Regions from separate parts of the Geobacillus sp. FSL K6-0789 genome, predicted to be linked through region 2. Evidence: a T-box and tRNA genes for the amino acid it is inferred to sense, from the RefSeq annotation. Region 2 holds a T-box; the other holds one or more tRNA genes.

Region 1 (12,017 bases), 770 kb from region 2:
GAAGCCGTTTAACGGATTTCCGAAAGAAGTCTCCCACCTCAAGGAACGCGAAGGGTGTAACCCAGTGAGTAAGTGGGAGATGAATATTGGTTGGCGTTAGCCAACGAATAGGATAGAATATGGCTAGAACGGACACCTTCGGAACGAAGGGAAGCGTAAAGGGTTCTGGTGTGTGGCTTACCGTTCGGCGAACACGCACAAGTCGCTTGAAGCCTTCACCTCTAAGCGAAGCGTAGGTGGCGGGTAGTTCACACAACGGAGATGACGTTCGTGCAGCGGAAGACTGCCAGCGGGTGCTGGCAGTATTTTTCGTAAAAAATCGCTAAATGGAGTGAATGAGGTATGAGCCATGAAGAATTGAACGACCAATTGCGCGTCCGCAGGGAAAAGCTGAAAAAAATTGAGGAATTGGGTGTCGATCCGTTTGGCAAACGGTTCGAGCGCACGCATAAAGCGGAAGAGCTGTTTGAACTGTATGGAGATTTGTCAAAAGAGGAACTCGAAGAGCAACAAATCGAAGTCGCCGTCGCCGGCCGCATCATGACAAAGAGAGGCAAGGGAAAAGCGGGCTTTGCTCACATCCAGGACGTGACGGGACAAATTCAAATTTACGTCCGCCAAGACGATGTTGGCGAACAGCAATACGAGCTGTTTAAAATCTCCGACCTCGGCGACATCGTCGGCGTGCGCGGCACGATGTTTAAAACAAAGGTCGGCGAACTTTCGATCAAAGTATCGTCGTATGAATTTTTAACAAAAGCGCTGCGTCCGCTGCCGGAAAAATACCACGGCTTAAAAGATATCGAGCAGCGCTACCGCCAACGCTACCTCGATTTAATTATGAATCCGGAGAGCAAAAAGACGTTCATCACCCGCAGTCTCATTATTCAATCGATGCGCCGCTATCTTGACAGCCATGGCTACTTGGAAGTCGAAACACCGATGATGCACGCCGTAGCAGGCGGTGCGGCGGCGCGCCCGTTCATTACGCATCATAATGCGCTCGATATGACGCTGTATATGCGGATCGCCATCGAGCTGCATTTGAAACGGCTCATCGTCGGCGGCTTGGAAAAAGTGTATGAAATCGGGCGCGTTTTCCGGAATGAAGGCATTTCCACCCGCCATAACCCGGAGTTTACGATGCTCGAATTGTACGAGGCGTATGCCGACTTCCGCGATATCATGAAATTAACGGAGAACTTGATCGCTCATATTGCCACGGAAGTGCTTGGCACAACAAAAATTCAGTACGGCGAACATCTTGTCGACTTGACGCCTGAATGGCGGCGCCTCCATATGGTCGATGCGATCAAGGAATATGTCGGCGTCGATTTCTGGCGGCAGATGAGCGACGAAGAGGCGCGGGAGCTGGCCAAAGAACACGGTGTCGAAGTCGCGCCGCACATGACGTTCGGCCATATCGTCAATGAATTTTTTGAACAAAAAGTAGAGGATAAACTGATCCAGCCGACGTTCATTTACGGCCACCCGGTCGAAATCTCGCCATTAGCCAAGAAAAACCCAGACGACCCGCGCTTTACCGATCGGTTTGAGCTGTTCATCGTCGGGCGCGAACATGCGAACGCCTTTACGGAACTAAACGACCCGATCGATCAGCGTCAACGGTTTGAGGAGCAGCTGAAGGAGCGCGAACAAGGAAACGATGAAGCGCATGAAATGGACGAAGATTTCCTCGAAGCGCTCGAATACGGCATGCCGCCAACAGGCGGACTCGGGATCGGGGTCGACCGGTTAGTCATGCTTTTGACCAATTCACCGTCCATTCGCGATGTATTGCTCTTCCCGCAAATGCGCCATAAATAACCACGATCGTCCCCTGTTGCGAACAACGGCAGGGGACAGTTTGTTATGAGAACTCGATTCAAGAAAAAGCCGGCTGCTGCCAGCCCCTAAGAAGGCCGGTGAAAAACAACGGATTCGTTTGGTTTTTGAGAAATCGAAAGGAACGAAGTTATAGTGTTGCAAAGTTTCTCAATTTGCCGCCCGTCCTAGACAAATGGAAAGATCTAAACCGGAAAATCGTTGATCATTACTATCGTCTTGGCAAATCATATTTGCATCATACACCACTCGCATTTGCCTATAAAACGTACCAACGATAATTTTCGTTCGACGATTGACTTTTAGTCATAGAATGTATATAATGAGCAATGTTGTTTTTGAGAACAAAACAAAAAACGAAATGAGTTGACAAGCTTTCTTCAGTGTGTTATATTATGATAGCACGTGAGACGTCAATAATGACGAACAAAAGGATATTGACAAGCAAACAAATTTGGTTATAATATAACTTGTCTGTTCTGTTGACTGCCTAGTGATGATAGCGGAGGGGAAACACCCGTTCCCATCCCGAACACGGAAGTTAAGCCCTCCAGCGCCGATGGTAGTTGGGGCCAGCGCCCCTGCGAGAGTAGGTCGTCGCTAGGCAACAGCGTGGAGGATTAGCTCAGCTGGGAGAGCACTTGCCTTACAAGCAAGGGGTCGGCGGTTCGATCCCGTCATCCTCCACCATTTATATACCATGAGCCATTAGCTCAGTAACGAGCGTTGCATCTTCGAGTTCGCTGCGAGTTGCCCCGACGCACTTGACTTCTTCGAATAAGCTTGTAGAGGAAGGGGCAGGTAGAGTGAAATGAAGCTTAGAGTGTATACCCAACCATGAGCCATTAGCTCAGTAGGTAGAGCAACGAGCGTTGCATCATCGAGTTTGCTGCGAGTTGTCCCGACGCATCTTGCATCTTCGAATACGCTAGCAGAGGAAGGGACATCGTTCGCTGTGAGTGTATACCCAACCATGAGCCATTAGCTCAGTAGGTAGAGCATCTGACTTTTAATCAGAGGGTCGGAGGTTCGAGTCCTCCATGGCTCACCACCAACTATATATTTGCGGGTGTGGCGGAATTGGCAGACGCGCTAGATTCAGGGTCTAGTGCCCTTTACGGGCGTGGGGGTTCGAGTCCCTTCACCCGCATAATGATTTGGGCGGAAGTAGTTCAGTGGTAGAACACCACCTTGCCAAGGTGGGGGTCGCGGGTTCGAGTCCCGTCTTCCGCTCCATTTATTTGCCTGTTAGCCGGGGTGGCGGAATTGGCAGACGCACAGGACTTAAAATCCTGGGGTAGGTAACTACCGTGCCGGTTCGAGTCCGGCCCTCGGCACTTGCGCTCGTAGCTCAATTGGATAGAGCATCTGACTACGGATCAGAAGGTTAGGGGTTCGAATCCTCTCGAGCGCGTTAGCGGGAAGTAGCTCAGCTTGGCAGAGCACATGGTTTGGGACCATGGGGTCGCAGGTTCAAATCCTGTCTTCCCGATAGCGTCCGCATGGGGCCTTAGCTCAGCTGGGAGAGCGCCTGCTTTGCACGCAGGAGGTCATCGGTTCGATCCCGATAGGCTCCATTATCGTTCCTTGAAAACTGAACGAAACGAAGCGCGACGAAAAGCGGAGGTTCGTGGGTCGCCGCGACGGGCAAATGTTCTTCGCCTGCAAGGGTGCTTGCACCCGGAAGGTGAAGGTTATTTGACCCCGAGCGGCGGCGGACCGAAGCTGGACAATACGAAAAGCAGAGGTCCGCATGGGCCGAAGCAAAAGCCAATCAACTTTCTTTGGAGAGTTTGATCCTGGCTCAGGACGAACGCTGGCGGCGTGCCTAATACATGCAAGTCGAGCGGACCGGATTGGGGCTTGCCTTGATTCGGTCAGCGGCGGACGGGTGAGTAACACGTGGGCAACCTGCCCGCAAGACCGGGATAACTCCGGGAAACCGGAGCTAATACCGGATAACACCGAAGACCGCATGGTCTTCGGTTGAAAGGCGGCCTTTGGGCTGTCACTTGCGGATGGGCCCGCGGCGCATTAGCTAGTTGGTGAGGTAACGGCTCACCAAGGCGACGATGCGTAGCCGGCCTGAGAGGGTGACCGGCCACACTGGGACTGAGACACGGCCCAGACTCCTACGGGAGGCAGCAGTAGGGAATCTTCCGCAATGGGCGAAAGCCTGACGGAGCGACGCCGCGTGAGCGAAGAAGGCCTTCGGGTCGTAAAGCTCTGTTGTGAGGGACGAAGGAGCGCCGTTCGAAGAGGGCGGCGCGGTGACGGTACCTCACGAGAAAGCCCCGGCTAACTACGTGCCAGCAGCCGCGGTAATACGTAGGGGGCGAGCGTTGTCCGGAATTATTGGGCGTAAAGCGCGCGCAGGCGGTCTCTTAAGTCTGATGTGAAAGCCCACGGCTCAACCGTGGAGGGTCATTGGAAACTGGGGGACTTGAGGGCAGGAGAGGAGAGCGGAATTCCACGTGTAGCGGTGAAATGCGTAGAGATGTGGAGGAACACCAGTGGCGAAGGCGGCTCTCTGGCCTGCACCTGACGCTGAGGCGCGAAAGCGTGGGGAGCAAACAGGATTAGATACCCTGGTAGTCCACGCCGTAAACGATGAGTGCTAAGTGTTAGAGGGGTCACACCCTTTAGTGCTGCAGCTAACGCGATAAGCACTCCGCCTGGGGAGTACGGCCGCAAGGCTGAAACTCAAAGGAATTGACGGGGGCCCGCACAAGCGGTGGAGCATGTGGTTTAATTCGAAGCAACGCGAAGAACCTTACCAGGTCTTGACATCCCCTGACAACCCAAGAGATTGGGCGTTCCCCCTTCGGGGGGACAGGGTGACAGGTGGTGCATGGTTGTCGTCAGCTCGTGTCGTGAGATGTTGGGTTAAGTCCCGCAACGAGCGCAACCCTCGCCTCTAGTTGCCAGCATTCGGTTGGGCACTCTAGAGGGACTGCCGGCGACAAGTCGGAGGAAGGTGGGGATGACGTCAAATCATCATGCCCCTTATGACCTGGGCTACACACGTGCTACAATGGGCGGTACAAAGGGCTGCGAACCCGCGAGGGGGAGCGAATCCCAAAAAGCCGCTCTCAGTTCGGATTGCAGGCTGCAACTCGCCTGCATGAAGCCGGAATCGCTAGTAATCGCGGATCAGCATGCCGCGGTGAATACGTTCCCGGGCCTTGTACACACCGCCCGTCACACCACGAGAGCTTGCAACACCCGAAGTCGGTGAGGTAACCCGCAAGGGAGCCAGCCGCCGAAGGTGGGGCAAGTGATTGGGGTGAAGTCGTAACAAGGTAGCCGTACCGGAAGGTGCGGCTGGATCACCTCCTTTCTAAGGGGAAAAGCGAAGGCCGCAATGGCCAACTGTCGATACACAGCGCTTCTGTTTCGTTCAGTTTTGAGGGAGCGAGTCATGTTCTCTCAATGACAAAAATCGTTCCTTGAAAACTAGATAACCGGAAAAGCGGAGGCGAGCGTTTCGCCGCGATGGGCAAATGTTCTTCGCCTGCAAGGGTGCTTGCACCCGGAAGGCGAAGGTTATTTGACCCCGAGCGGCGGCGAGCCGACGCTAGACAATAAGGAAGAAGCCGAGAGCGCTGTAGGTTAAGCTAGAAAGGGCGCACGGTGGATGCCTTGGCACTAGGAGCCGATGAAGGACGGGGCAAACGCCGAAACGCTCCGGGGAGCTGTAAGCAAGCGTTGATCCGGAGATGTCCGAATGGGGGAACCCACTGTCCGTAATGGGGCAGTATCCATGCCTGAATCCATAGGGCATGGAGGGCACACCCGGGGAACTGAAACATCTTAGTACCCGGAGGAGAAGAAAGCAAACGCGATTCCCTGAGTAGCGGCGAGCGAAACGGGAACAGCCCAAACCAAGAGGCGTGCCTCTTGGGGTTGTAGGACCGCTCATTGTGGGAGTGAGAAAGGAACGGGGTAGACGAACCGGTCTGGAACGGCCGGCCAGAGAAGGTGACAGCCCTGTAGTCGAAACTTCGTTCCCTCCCGAGCGGATCCTGAGTACGGCGGGACACGGGAAATCCCGTCGGAAGCAGGGAGGACCATCTCCCAAGGCTAAATACTCCCTAGTGACCGATAGTGCACCAGTACCGTGAGGGAAAGGTGAAAAGCACCCCGGAAGGGGAGTGAAAGAGAACCTGAAACCGTGTGCCTACAAGTAGTCAGAGCGCGTTCATGCGTGATGGCGTGCCTTTTGTAGAATGAACCGGCGAGTGACGATGGCGTGCGAGGTTAAGCCGAAGAGGCGGAGCCGCAGCGAAAGCGAGTCTGAACAGGGCGAAAAGTACGTCGTCGTCGACCCGAAACCAGGTGATCTACCCATGTCCAGGGTGAAGGCCGGGTAACACCGGCTGGAGGCCCGAACCCACGCACGTTGAAAAGTGCGGGGATGAGGTGTGGGTAGGGGTGAAATGCCAATCGAACTTGGAGATAGCTGGTTCTCCCCGAAATAGCTTTAGGGCTAGCCTCGGGATGGAGAGTGTTGGAGGTAGAGCACTGATTGGGCTAGGGGCCCTCATCGGGTTACCGAACCCAGTCAAACTCCGAATGCCAACGACTTATGCCCGGGAGTCAGACTGCGAGTGATAAGATCCGTGGTCGAGAGGGAAACAGCCCAGATCGCCAGCTAAGGCCCCAAAGTGCACGTTCAGTGGAAAAGGATGTGGAGTTGCAAAGACAACCAGGATGTTGGCTTAGAAGCAGCCACCATTTAAAGAGTGCGTAATAGCTCACTGGTCGAGTGACTCTGCGCCGAAAATGTACCGGGGCTAAACGTGCCGCCGAAGCTGCGGGATGACCGTTGGTCATCGGTAGGGGAGCGTTCTAAGGGCGTTGAAGCCAGACCGGAAGGACTGGTGGAGCGCTTAGAAGTGAGAATGCCGGTATGAGTAGCGAAAACAGAGGTGAGAATCCTCTGCGCCGAAAGCCTAAGGGTTCCTGAGGAAGGTTCGTCCGCTCAGGGTTAGTCGGGACCTAAGCCGAGGCCGAAAGGCGTAGGTGATGGACAACAGGTTGAGATTCCTGTACCACCTCCTTCCCGTTTGAGCGATGGGGGGACGCAGGAGGATAGGGCGAGCAGGCGGCTGGAAGAGCCTGTCCAAGCCGCAAGGCTGATCCGTAGGCAAATCCGCGGATTGTAAGGCCAAGCGGTGATGGCGACGGAGTCATCCGGAAGTCCCCGATTTCACACTGCCAAGAAAAGCCTCTAGCGAGGGAAGAGGTGCCCGTACCGCAAACCGACACAGGTAGGCGAGGAGAGAATCCTAAGGCGCGCGGGAGAACTCTCGTTAAGGAACTCGGCAAAATGACCCCGTAACTTCGGGAGAAGGGGTGCTCGTTTGGGTGAAGAGCCCGAACGAGCCGCAGTGAAAAGGCCCAAGCGACTGTTTATCAAAAACACAGGTCTCTGCGAAGCCGAAAGGCGACGTATAGGGGCTGACACCTGCCCGGTGCTGGAAGGTTAAGGGGAGCGCTTAGCGGAAGCGAAGGTGCGAACCGAAGCCCCAGTAAACGGCGGCCGTAACTATAACGGTCCTAAGGTAGCGAAATTCCTTGTCGGGTAAGTTCCGACCCGCACGAAAGGTGTAACGACTTGGGCGCTGTCTCAACGAGAGACCCGGTGAAATTATACTACCTGTGAAGATGCAGGTTACCCGCGACAGGACGGAAAGACCCCGTGGAGCTTTACTGCAGCCTGATATGGAATTTTGGTATCGCTTGTACAGGATAGGTGGGAGCCTGGGAAGCCGGAGCGCCAGCTTCGGTGGAGGCGGCGGTGGGATACCACCCTGGCGATATTGAAATTCTAACCCGCACCCCTTAGCGGGGTGGGAGACAGTGTCAGGCGGGCAGTTTGACTGGGGCGGTCGCCTCCCAAAAGGTAACGGAGGCGCCCAAAGGTTCCCTCAGAATGGTTGGAAATCATTCGGAGAGTGCAAAGGCACAAGGGAGCTTGACTGCGAGACGGACAGGTCGAGCAGGGACGAAAGTCGGGCTTAGTGATCCGGTGGTTCCGCATGGAAGGGCCATCGCTCAACGGATAAAAGCTACCCCGGGGATAACAGGCTGATCTCCCCCAAGAGTCCACATCGACGGGGAGGTTTGGCACCTCGATGTCGGCTCATCGCATCCTGGGGCTGTAGTCGGTCCCAAGGGTTGGGCTGTTCGCCCATTAAAGCGGTACGCGAGCTGGGTTCAGAACGTCGTGAGACAGTTCGGTCCCTATCCGTCGCGGGCGCAGGAAATTTGAGAGGAGCTGTCCTTAGTACGAGAGGACCGGGATGGACGCACCGCTGGTGTACCAGTTGTCCCGCCAGGGGCACCGCTGGGTAGCTATGTGCGGACGGGATAAGCGCTGAAAGCATCTAAGCGTGAAGCCCCCCTCAAGATGAGATTTCCCACCGCGTCAGGCGGGTAAGATCCCTCGAAGATGACGAGGTCGATAGGTCCGAGGTGGAAGCGTGGCGACACGTGGAGCTGACGGATACTAATCGATCGAGGGCTTAACCTAACAAGAAAAGTGGAGGCCGCCTGCTTATCGGCGAGGCGCGCTGGAGGGCCTGCGAGCGGGCTTAGCCCGCCGCAGCAGGACCGAAGCGTCGCGAGCCGATGGCGGCCGGAACTAGACAGCGAAAAGCGGCGGCGAGCCGGAGCTAGACAATGAAAAGTGAAAGCGTCCCGGCTTCTTCCTGAAACGGTTATCTAGTTTTCAGGGAACGAATTCCTGACAACCTCATATGGCCTAGTGGTGATAGCGGAGGGGAAACACCCGTTCCCATCCCGAACACGGAAGTTAAGCCCTCCAGCGCCGATGGTAGTTGGGGCCAGCGCCCCTGCAAGAGTAGGTCGCTGCTAGGCTAAGCAGAAAGCACGCCTTTTTCTTCATTAGGAGAAAAAGCGTGCTTTTTCGTTTATCTGACCGAGAAGCGTTTTACTGGGCGAAAAAACGGATATTCTATAGATAGTCTCCCTTGTTTCGGTAGCCCTTGCAATTTTTCGTCATACATTGTATAGTAAAAGCAAGGTCAAATATAGTCAAAGTCAACAAGATGGCGGTGATGCTTCTTCCCAAGGAATGCCCGTTTATTATTGGGCAGGGAGCAGCTTGGTTGTGAGGAAGGTGGGAGGTAGAGTGCCAAACATTTCCGACATTATCGAGCAATATTTGAAGCAAGTACTCAATATGAGCGACCAAGACATCGTTGAAATTAAACGAAGTGAAATTGCTAATAAATTCCGATGTGTTCCCTCGCAAATCAACTATGTCATCAACACGAGATTCACGCTCGAGCGCGGATATATTGTTGAAAGCAAGCGCGGTGGCGGCGGCTATATCCGCATTATGAAAGTAAAGACGAAAAGCGAGGCGCAGCTGATTGACCAGTTGCTCGAGCTGATCGACCACCGCATCAGCCAGTCGAGCGCCGAAGATGTGATAAAACGACTTATGGAAGAAAAGGTGATTTCGGAGCGGGAAGCGAAAATGATGTTGAGCGTGATGGATCGCTCCGTTTTATATATCGATTTGCCCGAGCGGGATGAACTGCGGGCGCGCATGTTAAAGGCGATGCTGACGTCGCTAAAGTATAAGTAGGGGAGGGGAAGGCATTGATTTGCCAAGAATGCAAGCAACGCCCGGCGACGATGCATTTTACGAAAATAGTCAACGGGGAAAAAACGGAATTTCACCTTTGCGAGCAATGCGCCAAAGAACATGGTCATACGTTTATGCTCTATGGCCATGACGACTTTCCGCTCAACAATTTGTTAGCGGGGCTTCTCAACTTTCAAGCTCCGATGAAAGAAGTGACGGCCAATGCGTTCCCGAATCCGGATTTGCTTCAATGCGAGACGTGCCAAATGACATACCACCAGTTTACGCAAATTGGGCGGTTCGGTTGCGCCGACTGCTATCGGACGTTTGCCCGTTACCTTCCGCCGATTTTAAAACGGCTTCATAGCGGAAATACTGCTCATTCAGGGAAAATTCCGAAGCGAAAAGGCGGCGTCCTCCATTTGCGGAAGCAGCTGGCCACGTTGAAACAAAAGCTTCAGGAATTAGTTGCCCGCGAGGAATTTGAGCGGGCGGCCGAGGTGCGCGACCAGATTCGTTCGTTAGAGGACGAACTTCGCCGACGTGGAGAGGGGGAGATGTAGCGGTATGTCATTTGGAAAGTTTTTCAACACAGCGGTCAGCGCTTGGATGAGCCAGGAGGGGCCGAATTCGGACATCGTGTTGAGCAGCCGCATCCGGCTGGCGCGCAATATTGTTGATTTTCGTTTCCCAACGCTGTTTAGCAGCGAAGAGGCGAAACAAATCGTTGCCTTGTTTGAGCGCGCGTTCGTCCATCGTCCGTATGGGGAAGCGGGACGGTTTGAACTGTTGAAAATGTCGGAGCTTCAACCGATTGAAAAACGGGTATTGGTGGAAAAGCACTTAATCAGCCCGCATTTGGCTGAAGATTCGCCGTTTGGCGCCTGCCTGCTTTCGGAAAATGAGGAAATCAGCATTATGATCAACGAGGAAGACCATATCCGCATTCAGTGTCTGTTTCCAGGGCTTCAGCTTGCCGAGGCGCTTGAGGCGGCGAGCGAGTTGGATGATTGGATTGAAGGGCATGTCAACTATGCGTTCGATGAACGGCTTGGTTACTTAACGAGCTGTCCGACGAACGTCGGAACGGGGTTGCGGGCGTCGGTGATGATGCATCTTCCGGCGCTGGTGCTGACGCAGCAGATCAACCGCATCATCCCTGCCATCAACCAGTTGGGACTCGTCGTCCGCGGCACGTACGGGGAAGGAAGTGAGGCTTTAGGGAACATTTTCCAAATTTCGAACCAAATTACGCTCGGAAAATCAGAAGAAGATATTGTCGCTGATTTGCATACGATCGTTGAGCAGCTCATCGCCCAAGAAAGGGCGGCTCGCCAGGCATTAGTGAAAACGTTGGGCATACAATTAGAAGACAAGGTATTCCGTTCATACGGCATATTGGCCAACTGCCGCGTCATCGATTCGAAGGAGGCGGCGCAATGCCTGTCGGATGTGCGTTTAGGGATCGATTTAGGATATATCAAAAACGTCTCGCGCAACATTTTAAATGAGCTGATGATTTTGACGCAGCCAGGATTTTTGCAACAATATGCCGGAGGGGTGCTTCGCCCTGAGGAACGGGATGTCCGCCGGGCGGCGTTGATTCGGGAACGCTTAAGGATGGAAACACGAAGAAAGATGGAGGGTGATGAACGATGATGTTTGGCAGATTTACGGAACGGGCGCAAAAAGTGCTGGCGTTGGCGCAAGAGGAAGCCATCCGCCTCGGCCATAACAATATCGGAACCGAACATATTTTGCTTGGGCTGATCCGTGAGGGGGAAGGAATCGCTGCTAAAGCGCTCATGGCGCTTGGACTTGACCCGGATAAAATCCAAAAAGAAGTCGAATCGCTCATCGGCCGCGGCAATGAAGTGTCCCATACGCTCCATTACACGCCGCGGGCGAAAAAAGTGATCGAGCTGTCAATGGACGAAGCGAGGAAACTTGGCCATTCGTATGTCGGCACGGAGCATATTTTGCTTGGCTTGATCCGCGAGGGGGAAGGCGTGGCCGCTCGCGTGCTGAACAACCTCGGGGTGAGCTTGAACAAGGCGCGCCAACAAGTGTTGCAACTGCTCGGCAGCAATGAATCGGTATCGGGCCACGGCGGTGGGGGGGCTTCGCATGTAAGCACGCCGACGCTTGACAGCCTTGCCCGCGATTTGACGGCGATTGCCCGCGAAGGGCGGCTTGATCCGGTCATCGGCCGCAGCAAAGAAATTCAGCGTGTTATTGAAGTGTTGAGCCGACGGACAAAAAACAACCCGGTGCTCATCGGTGAACCGGGGGTTGGAAAAACAGCGATCGCGGAAGGATTGGCCCAGCAAATCGTCAACAACGAAGTGCCGGAAACGCTGCGCGACAAACGGGTCATGACGCTCGATATGGGGACGGTCGTCGCCGGGACGAAATACCGCGGCGAATTTGAAGACCGGCTGAAAAAAGTGATGGACGAAATTCGCCAGGCGGGCAATATCATTTTGTTCATCGATGAACTCCATACGTTAATCGGCGCTGGCGGAGCCGAAGGGGCCATCGACGCGTCGAA
Region 2 (12,017 bases):
TCACAAACTGAACGAACGGCCGGCTTCGGCCATCGAGCGGAAGCGACGCCAAAAACTGCGCCAAATAGACGCCGGCGTTTTTGCCGCGCTCCGGCTCGGCGCCATGAGCGGACACCCCTTCCAATTGAAAGACGACGGCCCCTTCGCTTTGCCTCATGCTCCCCTTTACGCCGCGCTCTCGGCAAAACTGTTCATAGAGGCCAAGCAGCTCCTCCGTCCGTCCCGCTCCTTCCACCACCGCTTCGGCCGCATCCGGCACCATATTGTAGCGGCGCCCGGCTTGGAATGAGGCAAGCGCGAGCCCTTCCGCCTCCGCCGATTCAGGCGGTCGGTACGACAAATCGGCGTCAATGATTCCTTTTTCGGCATGAATGATCGGAAAATCAGCATCCGGCGCAAACCCGACATCCGGCATTTCTTCCCGCTGAAAATAATGAGCGACGCAACGCCAATCGCTTTCCTCGTCGCCGCCGAGGATAAGCCGCACCCGCTTGCGGAGCGGCAAGCCGAGTTCTTTGACGATTTTCAAGGCGTAAAACGCCGCGACGGTCGGCCCTTTGTCATCGATCGCCCCGCGCCCGTAAAGGCGGCCATCCTTGACCTCAGCAGCAAACGGATCAACGGACCAGCCGTCCCCTGCCGGCACGACGTCCAGATGGCCGAGCACGCCGATGAGCTTCTCCCCTTCTCCCATTTCGATATGACCAGCATAGCCGTCGACGTTTTTAATGCGAAATCCTTCTTCTTGACCGCGAGTTAACATGTAATCGAGCGCCTCCGCCACCTTCGGGCCAAACGGCGCCCCCGGTTTCGCCCCGCCGTCATCGCGGACGCTCGGAATGCGGACAAGCGCTTGCACGTCGCGGACAAGATCGTCTTTTCGTTTCTTCGCTTCGTTCATCCAGTCGATGTTCAACGCCATTCTTCCTTTCCTTATTCAACACCCTTTTGTTGCCAACGTATCATATCAAAAACAGGAAGTCAAAATGTTTCATTCGTTGCAAATCGATTTCCGTTTCATGACAAAATGTTGAAATTTTTCGTGAATAGAGGCAACCGGGTAGCATTTTCCCCCTCATTTCGTGTACAATGGTAGTAAACAGACAAAGACATCTCTCATCTGCTAGCAGTCGGTTGTGCCATGCGAATGATGCTAAGATAGGGAGTGGTCTTTTGAAACCTTCAACACATCGGATGCTTACCCGCATCAAATCCGTGTATATGTACATTAGCGAAAAAGGAACGGTTACGACCCAAGAGCTTGTTGATGAGTTCGGCACCACCCCACGAACGATCCAGCGCGACTTAAACGTGCTTATGTACAACGATCTCGTTCTCAGCCCAAGCAAGGGCAAATGGACGACCACAAACAAAAAAGTGCGCATCTCTTCGTAAACCCGGTGCCAATAGGGTAGGCAAGATGGGAGATGAACGCGAACCATTTTTCCACAGATGAATATCCACTATTTTTCCATAAAAAAGGAACCGCGTTAGGTTCCTTTTTTTTCGTCCGTCTCTGGCCGGTATTGCTTCAACATGTCCACCTCTTCGTCCGTCAATTCCCGATACTCACCGACCGCCAAATCCGGATCAAGCGGCAGCGGCCCCATTTGAATTCGTTTTAAATAGACGACCCGCTTGCCGACCGCTTGAAACATCCGCTTCACTTGATGGAACTTCCCTTCGGTGATCGTCACCTCGACATCGGAACGAAGGCCGGATTTCAACACAACGAGCTTGGCCGGTTTTGTTTCATAGCCGTCATCAAGGACGACGCCGCGCTGAAACGCCGCGACATCCGCTTCCGTCACTTCCCCGTCCACGACGGCAAAATACGTTTTCGGCACGTGTTTTTTCGGCGACAACAGCTGATGGGCGAGCTGGCCGTCATTCGTCAAGAGCAGCAGCCCTTCCGTATCTTTGTCAAGCCGCCCGACCGGAAACGGGGAAAACGCCCGGTCTTCTTCTTCAAGCAAATCGACGACCGTCTCTTCCACGGCATCTTCCGTCGCGGAAACGACCCCCGAAGGCTTATTCATCATCAAGTAAATGAATGGCTTGTACTCGACCGTTTCTCCCCAAACGGTCACGATTTGCTCATCCGGCCGCACTTTCGTTTTCGCATCACGAACCGGCGCGCCGTCCACTTTCACCGCTCCGGACTTGAGCAGCTTTTTCACTTCCTTCCTCGTCCCATACCCCATATGGGCGAGCAGCTTGTCAATGCGCAGCTCCACAAATCTCCCTCCTAAAAAAATGGCCTTCATTAGGCGTTCATCTAGTCCGTTTCCGCCTTCCCCCCATACACTGTGAAGGAAACATCAAGAAGGGGGATTTACCGATGAATGAATATTACTATTATGTCCCAACGTTGGATGATTACCGTCAACAGCCGCCAGCCAGCCAATTTTGGCCCGGATACCCAGGCGGGCCATTCGCCAACTGGGCGCGGCGCATCGAACGGCTTGAGCGGGCCGTCGAACGGCTCGACCGCCGGCTCGACCGGGTGGAAAGCCGCCTCGATCGCGTCGAACGCCGGCTCGGCCTGTCGTAAGCGAAATGGAGAAAGAAGGCGGGGACGACCGCCTTCTTCTTTTTTTGCTGCAAGCCGAACGGCATGGGGGAGGGCGAAAAACAGCCGTCGTCGAACCCTTTCGCTCGGGCGCCGCGATGTTCGCAAGAAGCGCCGTCCGCCAGGCTCCCGGCCTAAACGAGCCGCTTCTAGGAAACGGCCGATCCCCCCATACACCCTCGTCTACGATACCGCCTTTTTCTCTTTCCGGCGCCAAAACGCAAACCGGTCGCCAAACAGCGCCGAAAACAACCCGAAGCGGATGCTGAGAAACAAGTAGACGGCCGCCCCGACCGCTGCGCCGATGGAAACAGCGCCCACCGATTCAGCGGTGCCGGCGCGGTAATCGATCCATCGGGACGCCAGCGCCTCGACCCCCATAACCGCCGCTGACATCGCCGCCGTCAGGATGGCCATAAACGCCGTCCGGCGGGCGACAAACCGATAGCGGTAGCGCGTGCGGCGCTGAATGACCCATAAGTTGAACGCCACCGAGACGAAATAGCCCGCCATCGTGGCCACAATGGCCCCGACGGCCGACCATTTCATAATGAGCGGCGTGTTGAGCAAAAGCTTCACAAGCAAGCCGGCTGTCAAACTGACGACCGTAAACCGCTGCTCGTTGATGCCTTGCATGATCGCCGCCGTCACAGAAAACAAAGCGTACAAAATCGCCGCCGGCGCATACCAGCGCAACACTTGTTCACCAAGCGGATCATAGCTGTAAAACGAGCTGTACACCGGCCCTGCCAGCACCGCCATGCCAATCACCGCCGGGAGCGTTAAAAACATGAGCACTTGAAACGTCTGGTTCAAATATTGCCGCAGCGCTTTCCAATCTTGCGCGACATACGCTTTCGTAATCGTCGGGATGAGCGCCAAGCTGAACGAGGTCGCGAGCGTCACGGGGATGACGACGAGCTTTTGCGCCCACATGTTGAACACGGAATACGCGTGCTCCGCGATGCTCCCGCGGCCCGCCGCCGCCATCGCGTGATTGAACGTAAACTGATCGACGAGCTGGTACAGCGACATCGACAAGCCGACAAAAACAAACGGAATCGAAGAAAGAAGCAGCTCTTTATACATCGCCAAAAGCGACACGTCCGCTTCGCCGCGGTCACGCGCAAGCAGCGACTGCAAATACGGACGCCGCTTCCACCAATAGACAAGCAACACCAAAAGCCCCGCCGCCGCCCCGACAAACGCGGCAAACGTCGCCGCGCTCACAGCGGAGACGATCGAGCCGTCCATCAGGCGCAAAATGACGTAGCACGCCCCAAGCAAAAACGCGATGCGCGCGATTTGTTCGACGACTTGCGACAGCGCCGTCGGGCCCATCGACTCATGTCCTTGGAAAAATCCGCGGATCAAGCTCATCACCGGCACGATGAGGAGCGCAAAGCTGACCGCGCGGATGACGGCCGTGACGTCGTCGACCGAGTTGACGTTCGTTTTCGCATCGATGACGTGCGGCGCCAAGATGGGCGCCAGGGCGTACAAAATGAGCCATGAGGCGATGCCGCTTGCGATCATCAAGACAAGGCCGGAGCGAAAGAGCCGATAACCGACGCCGTATTCCCCAAGCGCGTTGTATTTCGACACAAACTTTGACACCGCCACCGGCAGCCCGCCGGTCGCCAAGCTCAAAAAAATTTGGTACGGCACATAGCCGTATCCGTACAGCGCCCCGCCGCGCTCGCCGACAAGATGGTAAAACGGGATGACGTAAAATAAACCAAGAAGGCGAGAAATCATCACGCCAGCCGTTAAAATAAACGTGCCGCGCAGCAGTTTCGATGTTGACATATGACCCCTTCCCTAGCCATGGACGTTGAAAATGATAACGTATCTATTTTACCATAGTTGTCAATGGAACGAAAAATATCGGCCACGCGCAGAAAGAAAGGGTGGAATGAACATGGGATACGACGTCATCATCATCGGCGGCGGTCCGTCCGGGCTCATGGCGGCCATCGGCGCCGGCGAAGAAGGGGCGAAGGTGCTCTTGTTGGAAAAAGGAACGAAGCTCGGGCGCAAGCTCGCCATCTCCGGCGGCGGACGCTGCAACGTGACGAATCGGCTGCCGGTGGATGAAATGGTCCGCCATATTCCCGGCAACGGCCGCTTTTTATACAGCGCCTTTTCCGTATTTAACAATGAAGACATCATCCGCTTTTTTGAGCGGCTCGGCGTGCCGCTCAAGGAGGAAGACCACGGCCGCATGTTTCCCAAAAGCGACAGCGCCCAGTCGGTCGTCGACGCGCTTGTTCGCGAATTGTCGCGCCTTGGCGTCGATGTTCGACTTGAATCGCCAGTGGCGGACGTGTTGTATGAACAAGGAAAAACAGTCGGTGTTACGCTGAAAAGCGGGGAGACGATCCACGCCCGTGCGGTTGTCGTCGCCGTCGGCGGCAAATCGGTGCCGCAAACCGGCTCAACAGGCGACGGCTATCCGTGGGCGGAAAAAGCGGGTCACACGGTGACCGAACTGTTTCCAACCGAAGTTCCGATCGTCTCGCATGAGCCGTTCATCCGAGAGCGGACGCTGCAAGGCTTGTCGCTGCGCGACGTCGCGTTAAGCGTCTTAAAGCCGAATGGCAAACCGATCATCACCCACCGGATGGATATGCTGTTTACGCACTTCGGCATTTCCGGCCCAGCTGCTCTCCGCTGCAGCCAGTTTGTCGTTAAGGCGTTGAAAAAAGCGGCGGACGGCGCGGTCAAAATGAGTATCGACGCGCTTCCGGACGTGACGCAGGAAGAGCTGTTTCAACAGTTCGCCAAGCTGTGCAAAGAGGAGCCGAAAAAGGCGATGAAAACGATCGCCAAAACGGTGCTTCCCGAGCGGTACGCCGTCTTTTTGCTCGAGCGGGCCGGCATCGACCCGCACGCCTCTGCCGGCACGGTCGGCCATGAGGCGCTGCGGGCGTTTGTCCGACAGTGCAAACAATTTACCTTTTACGTCCACGGCACGCTGCCGCTTGAGAAAGCATTCGTCACCGGCGGCGGCGTGTCGGTCAAAGAAATTGAGCCGAAAACAATGGCCTCCAAATGCATGGCCGGCCTTTACTTTTGTGGGGAAATTTTGGACATTCACGGCTACACGGGCGGCTACAACATCACCGCCGCCCTTGTCACCGGGCGGCTCGCCGGCGTGAACGCCGCCCGCTATGCATTGGCGGAAAAAAACGGGGCGATCGGCTCCGCGGGGCAGACGGCAACGAATTGACCGCCATCCTCATGCCCCTCGGGTGCTCCGGGGCTTTCGCTGACATTCCGACAACGCCCGTCTTCAAGGCGGGCGATCGCAAAATTTCGCCGCCTGAAATGGAAATGCCGAAACGAAAAAAGCGTCGCCCGCTTTGGGGGGGATCAGCACGAAAACGGCCAAAGAATCCCGCAGTCTGGAGCCGTGTGAAGTGTCAAGTCCGGTAAATGACCATGGCGGAAAAACAGTAGATTTGCTCGCCTTCCGATTCCATCGCCGCCACGCTGTACTTGACATCGATCAACTGTCCGTCTTTCAATCGGGCTAAAAAATCATTGACCGCCGCTTCCAAATCTTTTTCATGCTCTTTATCAAACACTTTCACTTTGTACATCGCCATTCCCCCGTTTTCTTTTTCCTTTTCCACGCATTTAGGGAAAATCCTGCCCACAAAAGGCGTCACGCGCCCCCGAACAGCGGGACGCGTGACGTCAGAAACTTCATTCGTCTTAATACACTCCAACCGCATTGAACGCCTGTTTCACCGAGTTGACTTCTTGGCTTGTCGACCCGTACAAATCAGCGGCCGCTTGCACGCAGGCGGCGCGCAGCTGGCTGAAGTTCGACGTCGGCGTCAAATAGTAGACAAGCGCCCGGTAGAAAATTTTCCCCATTTTGTCGCGGCCGATGCCGGTGACGCTCACGCCGTAATGGACGCCGCCTTGGCTGAGCAAGTACGCCGCTTTATTGATGATGCCGCTGTTTGTATGGACGCCGCCGTTGTCTTGCGTGCCGGTTTATTTTACTGAAAATTATAACGTTTTTTGTCTGCTTCCATCGCCCTTCGGCACTAAAAAACAAAACAGGCGCCCCAAACGATTGGGACACCTGTCGAACAAAACGTGCAGGCCGCCTTCGGCTGCCGGCTGCATGTCGGCCGAAACTGTGATGTCTCATTAACATGGAAACCTTCTTCACGAAAGCCCGCATCGCCATTCGCACGGACGCCCGGCCGCGGTCAGGCGGAAACGGCAGGCGCGACGAGGCATCATCGTTTCGGCACCGTTTCCCCTTCCCACTCAAGCATGCCGCCTGTCATGTTGCGGACGCGATAGCCAAGCTCTTGCAAGTAGCGGCAGACGTTTTCGCTCCGCCGTCCGGAGCGGCAGACGAAAATATATTCTTCATTGCGGTCGAATTCCTCAAGCCGATCGGGGATGTCGCCCATTTTGATATGCTTGGCGCCCGGAATCATGCCGAGGGCGACTTCCTCGTCTTCGCGCACATCGACAATGTTCAGCTTTTCACCGCGTTCGAGTTTTTCTTTCACTTCAGCCGGCGTGATTTCCTTGATCTCTTCCATGGCAGATCGACCCCTTTCGTTGGTGGATCAGGAGCGGGCCGAAGCCCGCCCTCATCATCAGTTGGCGACGATATTGACGAGCTTGCCCGGGACGGCGATCACTTTGCGCACCGTTTTGCCCTCGAGCTGCTCTTTAATTTTTTCGTCGGCCAGCGCCCGCTCCTCGAGCGCTTCTTTTGGCAAGTCGGCTGGCACGTGCAGGCGCGACCGCACTTTGCCGTTGATTTGCACGACGATTTCGACGACGTCGTCGACGAGCTTCGTTTCATCATACGCCGGCCACGGTTCGTAGGCGATCGTGTCCGTATGGCCGAGCTTTTGCCACAACTCTTCGCCGATGTGCGGACAAACCGGTGACAAGAGCTTGACGAAGCCTTCCATGTATTCTTTTTTCATTTGCTCCGCTTTGTACGCTTCGTTGATAAACACCATCAGCTGCGAAATGGCAGTGTTAAAGCGCAAGCCTTCATAGTCTTCCGTCACTTTTTTCACCGTTTGATGATAGACGCGCTCGAGCGTATCGTTCGCCGGTTCGTCGACAATGTTCGGGTTCAGTTCGCCATTCTCGGTGACAAAGAGTCTCCAGACGCGGTCGAGGAAGCGCCGCGCCCCATCAAGCCCTTTCGTCGACCAGGCGATCGACGCTTCAAGCGGCCCCATGAACATTTCATACAGCCGCAGCGTGTCGGCGCCATGGCTTTCGACGATATCGTCCGGGTTGACGACGTTACCTTTGGATTTGCTCATTTTTTCGTTGTTTTCGCCCAAAATCATCCCTTGGTTGAACAGCTTTTGGAACGGCTCTTTCGTCGGCACGACGCCAAGGTCATAGAGAAACTTATGCCAGAAGCGGGCGTACAGCAAATGCAAGACCGCGTGCTCCGCCCCGCCGATGTAGACGTCGACCGGCAGCCATTTTTTCAATTTCTCCGGATCGGCGAGCTGCTTGTCGTTGTGGGGGTCGATGTAGCGCAAGTAATACCAGCAGCTGCCCGCCCATTGCGGCATCGTGTTCGTTTCGCGCCGCCCTTTTTTCCCGGTTTTCGGGTCGACAACATTGACCCATTCTTCGATGTTGGCCAGCGGCGACTCGCCCGTTCCCGACGGACGGATTTCATCCGTTTTCGGCAACACAAGCGGCAATTCCTCTTCCGGCACCGGCGTCATCGTGCCGTCTTCCCAATGGATGATCGGAATCGGCTCGCCCCAGTAGCGCTGGCGGCTGAACAGCCAGTCGCGCAGCCGGTACGACACTTTTTTCCGCCCTTTGCCATGCTCCTCAAGCCAGGCGATCATTTTGTCGATCGCTTCCTGCTTGTTCAAGCCGTTTAAAAACTCGGAGTTGATATGCTCACCATCTCCGGTGTACGCTTCCTTTTCGATATTCCCGCCGGCAACGACTTCTTTGATCGGCAAGTGGAATGTTTTCGCGAATTCATAGTCGCGCTCATCGTGCGCCGGCACGGCCATGATCGCTCCGGTGCCGTAGCTCATCAAGACGTAGTCGGCGATCCAAATCGGAAGCCGATCGCCGGTGACCGGGTGAATGGCGTACGCGCCGGTGAACACACCCGTTTTTTCTTTCGCCAAATCGGTGCGCTCAAGGTCGCTTTTGCTTTGAATTTCCTTTAAGTAGGCGTCAACGGCTGGCTTTTGCTCCGGCGTTGTGATTTTTTCCACGAGCGGATGCTCCGGCGCCAAGACGGTGTACGTCGCGCCAAACAGCGTATCGGGCCGCGTCGTGAAGACGGTGAACGTTTCGTCATGGCCGTCGACGGCGAACTCGATTTCCGCTCCCTCCGAACGGCCAATCCAGTTGCGCTGCATTTCCTTAATGCTTTCCGGCCAGTCGAGCTCTTCTAAGTCTTCGAGCAGCCGGTCGGCGTAGGCGGTGATTTTCAACACCCATTGCCGCATCGGCTTGCGAATGACCGGATGTCCGCCGCGCTCGCTCCGGCCGTTGATCACCTCTTCGTTCGCCAGCACGGTGCCGAGCGCCGGGCACCAGTTGACCGGCATTTCATCCATGTAGGCGAGCCCTTTTTCATACAGCTTCAAGAAAATCCATTGCGTCCATTTGTAATAATTCGGGTCGGTCGTGTTGATTTCACGGTCCCAGTCGTATGAGAACCCGAGCGATTTGATCTGCCGGCGGAAGTTGTCGATGTTTTTTTGCGTAAACTCCGCCGGGTCGTTGCCGGTGTCAAGCGCATATTGCTCGGCCGGCAGCCCAAATGCGTCCCAGCCCATCGGGTGAAGGACGTTGTACCCTTGCATCCGCTTCATGCGCGCCAAAATGTCGGTTGCCGTATACCCTTCCGGATGGCCGACGTGCAAGCCGGCGCCGGACGGATACGGGAACATGTCAAGCACATAAAACTTCGGCTTGTCGTCATCATCGGGCGTGCGGAACGTTTTGTTTTTCTCCCAATAGTCCTGCCATTTTTGTTCAATTTCGCGGTGGTTGAAGCTCATCGCAGCACTCCTCCTATCCAGTTTTACTTGCATCATAGACGAAAATATGTACAAAAAAACCCCTCATCCCGAACAAAAGGGACGAGAGGAACACTTCCCGCGGTACCACCCTTTTTTGGCGCGCCTATGGCGCACCCGCTTTGTTCCTTAACGCAGATTCACGGCCGGCGTTATCGGCCGCAGCCGTTCACGCCGGCAACTCCGAGGCGAGTTCGCGGATTGACTTCGGTTGACTCGCACCGACCGTCAACTCTCTGCCGTCCATCAAGCCCGCTACTATTCCTCTTCACCGTTGTTCGCTTTATGATGACAAATTTATTATTATTGTAAAAAATTTGTCGATCGATTGCAAGCGAAAAACTAGACGGTCACAGCCGTTTTTTCCCCCGCCTCTTCCGCCCGCTTCGGCAGCCCCCGGTCATACACGAGCGCCGCGCCGACGGCCAGCAGAGCGAAGGCGACAAGCAATCCGATGAGCGGTTTCATTCCGAACGCATCGGCGACCCACCCGCCGAGGACCGGCCCGATCATCCGTCCAGCCGTGGCCGTGCCGTTGACGATCCCTTGGTAAAACCCGGCTCTCCCCAGCGGCGCCAGCTCGTTCACCACCGCCGGAATCGCCGGCCAGACGATCATTTCGGCGATCGTGAGCACAACCATCGACGTCGCAAATTGCAAAAGTGAATCCGCGCCAAACAATATCGCAAACGAGACGGTGAAAACGGCGAACCCGATGGCGATCTGCCGCTTCATCCCCGGCATAAAGCGGCGGACCAACGGCGCCAACAGCGGCTGGCCGAGCACGATCAAGGCGCCGTTGATCGTCCAAAGCAAGCTGTAGTGATGAACCGGAATGGAAAGCTCGCGCGTATAGGCGGCGATCGTCGTCGACCATTGGACGTAACTCATCCAGCATAATCCATAGCCGGCGCAAAGAAGGACAAGGGCGCGGATGTGCGCCCGGGGCGCCCCGTCCCCCGTTCGGCGCTTCCGCTCTTTTCTCCGCAGCGGCGGAAGCGGCATGCGCCGCAGCCCAATGACGACCGTCGCCAAAAAAGCGGCATACAGCCAAACGTTCGCCCAAAACACGAGCGCAAACGAATGCGAGGCGACAACGCCGCCAAGCGCCGAGCCGGCGGCGACGCCGATGTTTTGCGCCACATACAAGGCGTTGAATGCCCGCCGTCCCCCTTCCGGCCAAACCGCCCCGACATACGCCGACGCCGCCGGAAAGACGACGCCGTTGCCGATGCCGACAAGCGCCAGCCAGACGGCATAATGCGGCCAACCATGCCAGACGCCCAAACCGACAAGCGCCGCCATCGTCAGGCACGCTCCGGACACGAGCGTGCGAAACCCGCCGATCCGGTCAAACAACATGCCGCCGAGCAAGCTGCCAATGACGCTGCCGCCGGAGTTGAGCATCAGCACCGCTCCCGCTACGACGAGCGGCTGGCCGAGCTGTTCATGCAAATAAATGGTATTTAGCGGCCATAAAAACGACGCTCCTGTGACATTGAGCGCCATGCCGACAAGCAGCCACCAAAGAGCACGGGGCATCGGTCATCATCCTTTTCGTCTGCTATTTCGACTCCCAAACTAATTGTATGTGGGAAAGCGAAAAAAAGCAATCAAAAAAAGAGGGCGGCATGGCGCCCTCACAGACAGCGGCGCGTCACCCGTTCCGCTGCTTGGAGCGGGCCGGCTGGCCACCTGTTTGTTCATACTGTTTTTTCGCCAGTTTCACCGGATCAAAGTCTTGGCCGAGTTCCAAATCGTTATTGTTGTGACCGTTGCGCGTTTTTTGCTCCGGGTTCGTTTGTTTCAGACGTCGCTTCATTCCTTGTTCCTCCTTGTGTTCGCCATCAAGCAGACAGCCGCCCTGCGGTTGCTTTCCGTTTCACCGGTCAGGCAACATCCGCTTGTTATGCACCAGGACCTTCGATAGCGGCCATCGTGCAAAGCTCTTGTTTCATCGGTCAAGCAAAATCATCTCGTTTTGCAGCTGCTCAAGCTGAAGCCGCATCCGATGCAGCTGTTCCCGCTGCTGGGCGTTGCAACTTCGCGCCAAGTGAGCCAAATCGTTGACTGTCTGCTCAAGCATTTGCTGGGCGTTTGTGTATTCCGTGATGTTGTAGTGCTCTTGCTTTTGCGCTTCCGTATATTGTTCTTTCGCAAAGCGGATGACGTCTTCGCACCGCTGCAAAAATTCTTCCACCGATTGTCTTGTCGCCATGCGCTCACCTCTTTTCATGATGTTCCCTCATCTTTACTATGCGCCGACGCTTTCATCTGTATCACGTCAATGATTGGCAACAGTCGCTTTTTGCCGCCATCCGTGGTACAATGCAAGGATGATGCCATTTCAGCACAAGGAGAGAACGGCCGTGACAAAC

What was found. The T-box of region 2 lies ahead of leuS (leucine--tRNA ligase). A T-box ahead of a tRNA ligase gene usually reads a tRNA of that ligase, here a tRNA-Leu.
Region 1: it has a tRNA-Leu gene. The T-box ahead of leuS (leucine--tRNA ligase) is inferred to sense a tRNA for this amino acid. The anticodon was not compared.

The regions. Positions count from the first base shown of each region.
Region 1 covers NZ_CP151966.1:88,767-100,783, forward strand. Annotated here, with positions in the region: gene dusB (tRNA dihydrouridine synthase DusB) at 1-12, shown strand, start outside; gene lysS (lysine--tRNA ligase) at 343-1,827, shown strand; rRNA gene rrf (5S ribosomal RNA) at 2,335-2,451, shown strand; tRNA gene NSQ51_RS00455 (tRNA-Val) at 2,460-2,535, shown strand; tRNA gene NSQ51_RS00460 (tRNA-Lys) at 2,821-2,896, shown strand; tRNA gene NSQ51_RS00465 (tRNA-Leu) at 2,911-2,995, shown strand; tRNA gene NSQ51_RS00470 (tRNA-Gly) at 3,007-3,081, shown strand; tRNA gene NSQ51_RS00475 (tRNA-Leu) at 3,097-3,182, shown strand; tRNA gene NSQ51_RS00480 (tRNA-Arg) at 3,186-3,259, shown strand; tRNA gene NSQ51_RS00485 (tRNA-Pro) at 3,264-3,337, shown strand; tRNA gene NSQ51_RS00490 (tRNA-Ala) at 3,350-3,422, shown strand; rRNA gene NSQ51_RS00495 (16S ribosomal RNA) at 3,627-5,185, shown strand; rRNA gene NSQ51_RS00500 (23S ribosomal RNA) at 5,456-8,383, shown strand; rRNA gene rrf (5S ribosomal RNA) at 8,614-8,730, shown strand; gene ctsR (transcriptional regulator CtsR) at 9,005-9,466, shown strand; gene NSQ51_RS00515 (UvrB/UvrC motif-containing protein) at 9,481-10,029, shown strand; gene NSQ51_RS00520 (protein arginine kinase) at 10,034-11,125, shown strand; gene clpC (ATP-dependent protease ATP-binding subunit ClpC) at 11,122-12,017, shown strand, end outside.
Region 2 covers NZ_CP151966.1:2,463,755-2,475,771, forward strand. Annotated here, with positions in the region: gene pepV (dipeptidase PepV) at 1-922, opposite strand, end outside; gene NSQ51_RS13000 (DeoR family transcriptional regulator) at 1,174-1,395, shown strand; gene NSQ51_RS13005 (pseudouridine synthase) at 1,491-2,237, opposite strand; gene NSQ51_RS13010 (hypothetical protein) at 2,342-2,554, shown strand; gene NSQ51_RS13015 (polysaccharide biosynthesis protein) at 2,756-4,381, opposite strand; gene NSQ51_RS13020 (NAD(P)/FAD-dependent oxidoreductase) at 4,494-5,804, shown strand; gene NSQ51_RS13025 (sporulation protein Cse60) at 5,998-6,177, opposite strand; partial or broken gene NSQ51_RS13030 (peptidase M4 family protein) at 6,293-6,580, opposite strand; gene NSQ51_RS13035 (rhodanese-like domain-containing protein) at 6,832-7,146, opposite strand; gene leuS (leucine--tRNA ligase) at 7,204-9,621, opposite strand; T-box leader at 9,696-9,920, opposite strand; gene NSQ51_RS13045 (MFS transporter) at 9,982-11,181, opposite strand; gene NSQ51_RS13050 (hypothetical protein) at 11,297-11,461, opposite strand; gene NSQ51_RS13055 (YtzC family protein) at 11,594-11,857, opposite strand; partial or broken gene NSQ51_RS13060 (hypothetical protein) at 11,979-12,017, shown strand, end outside.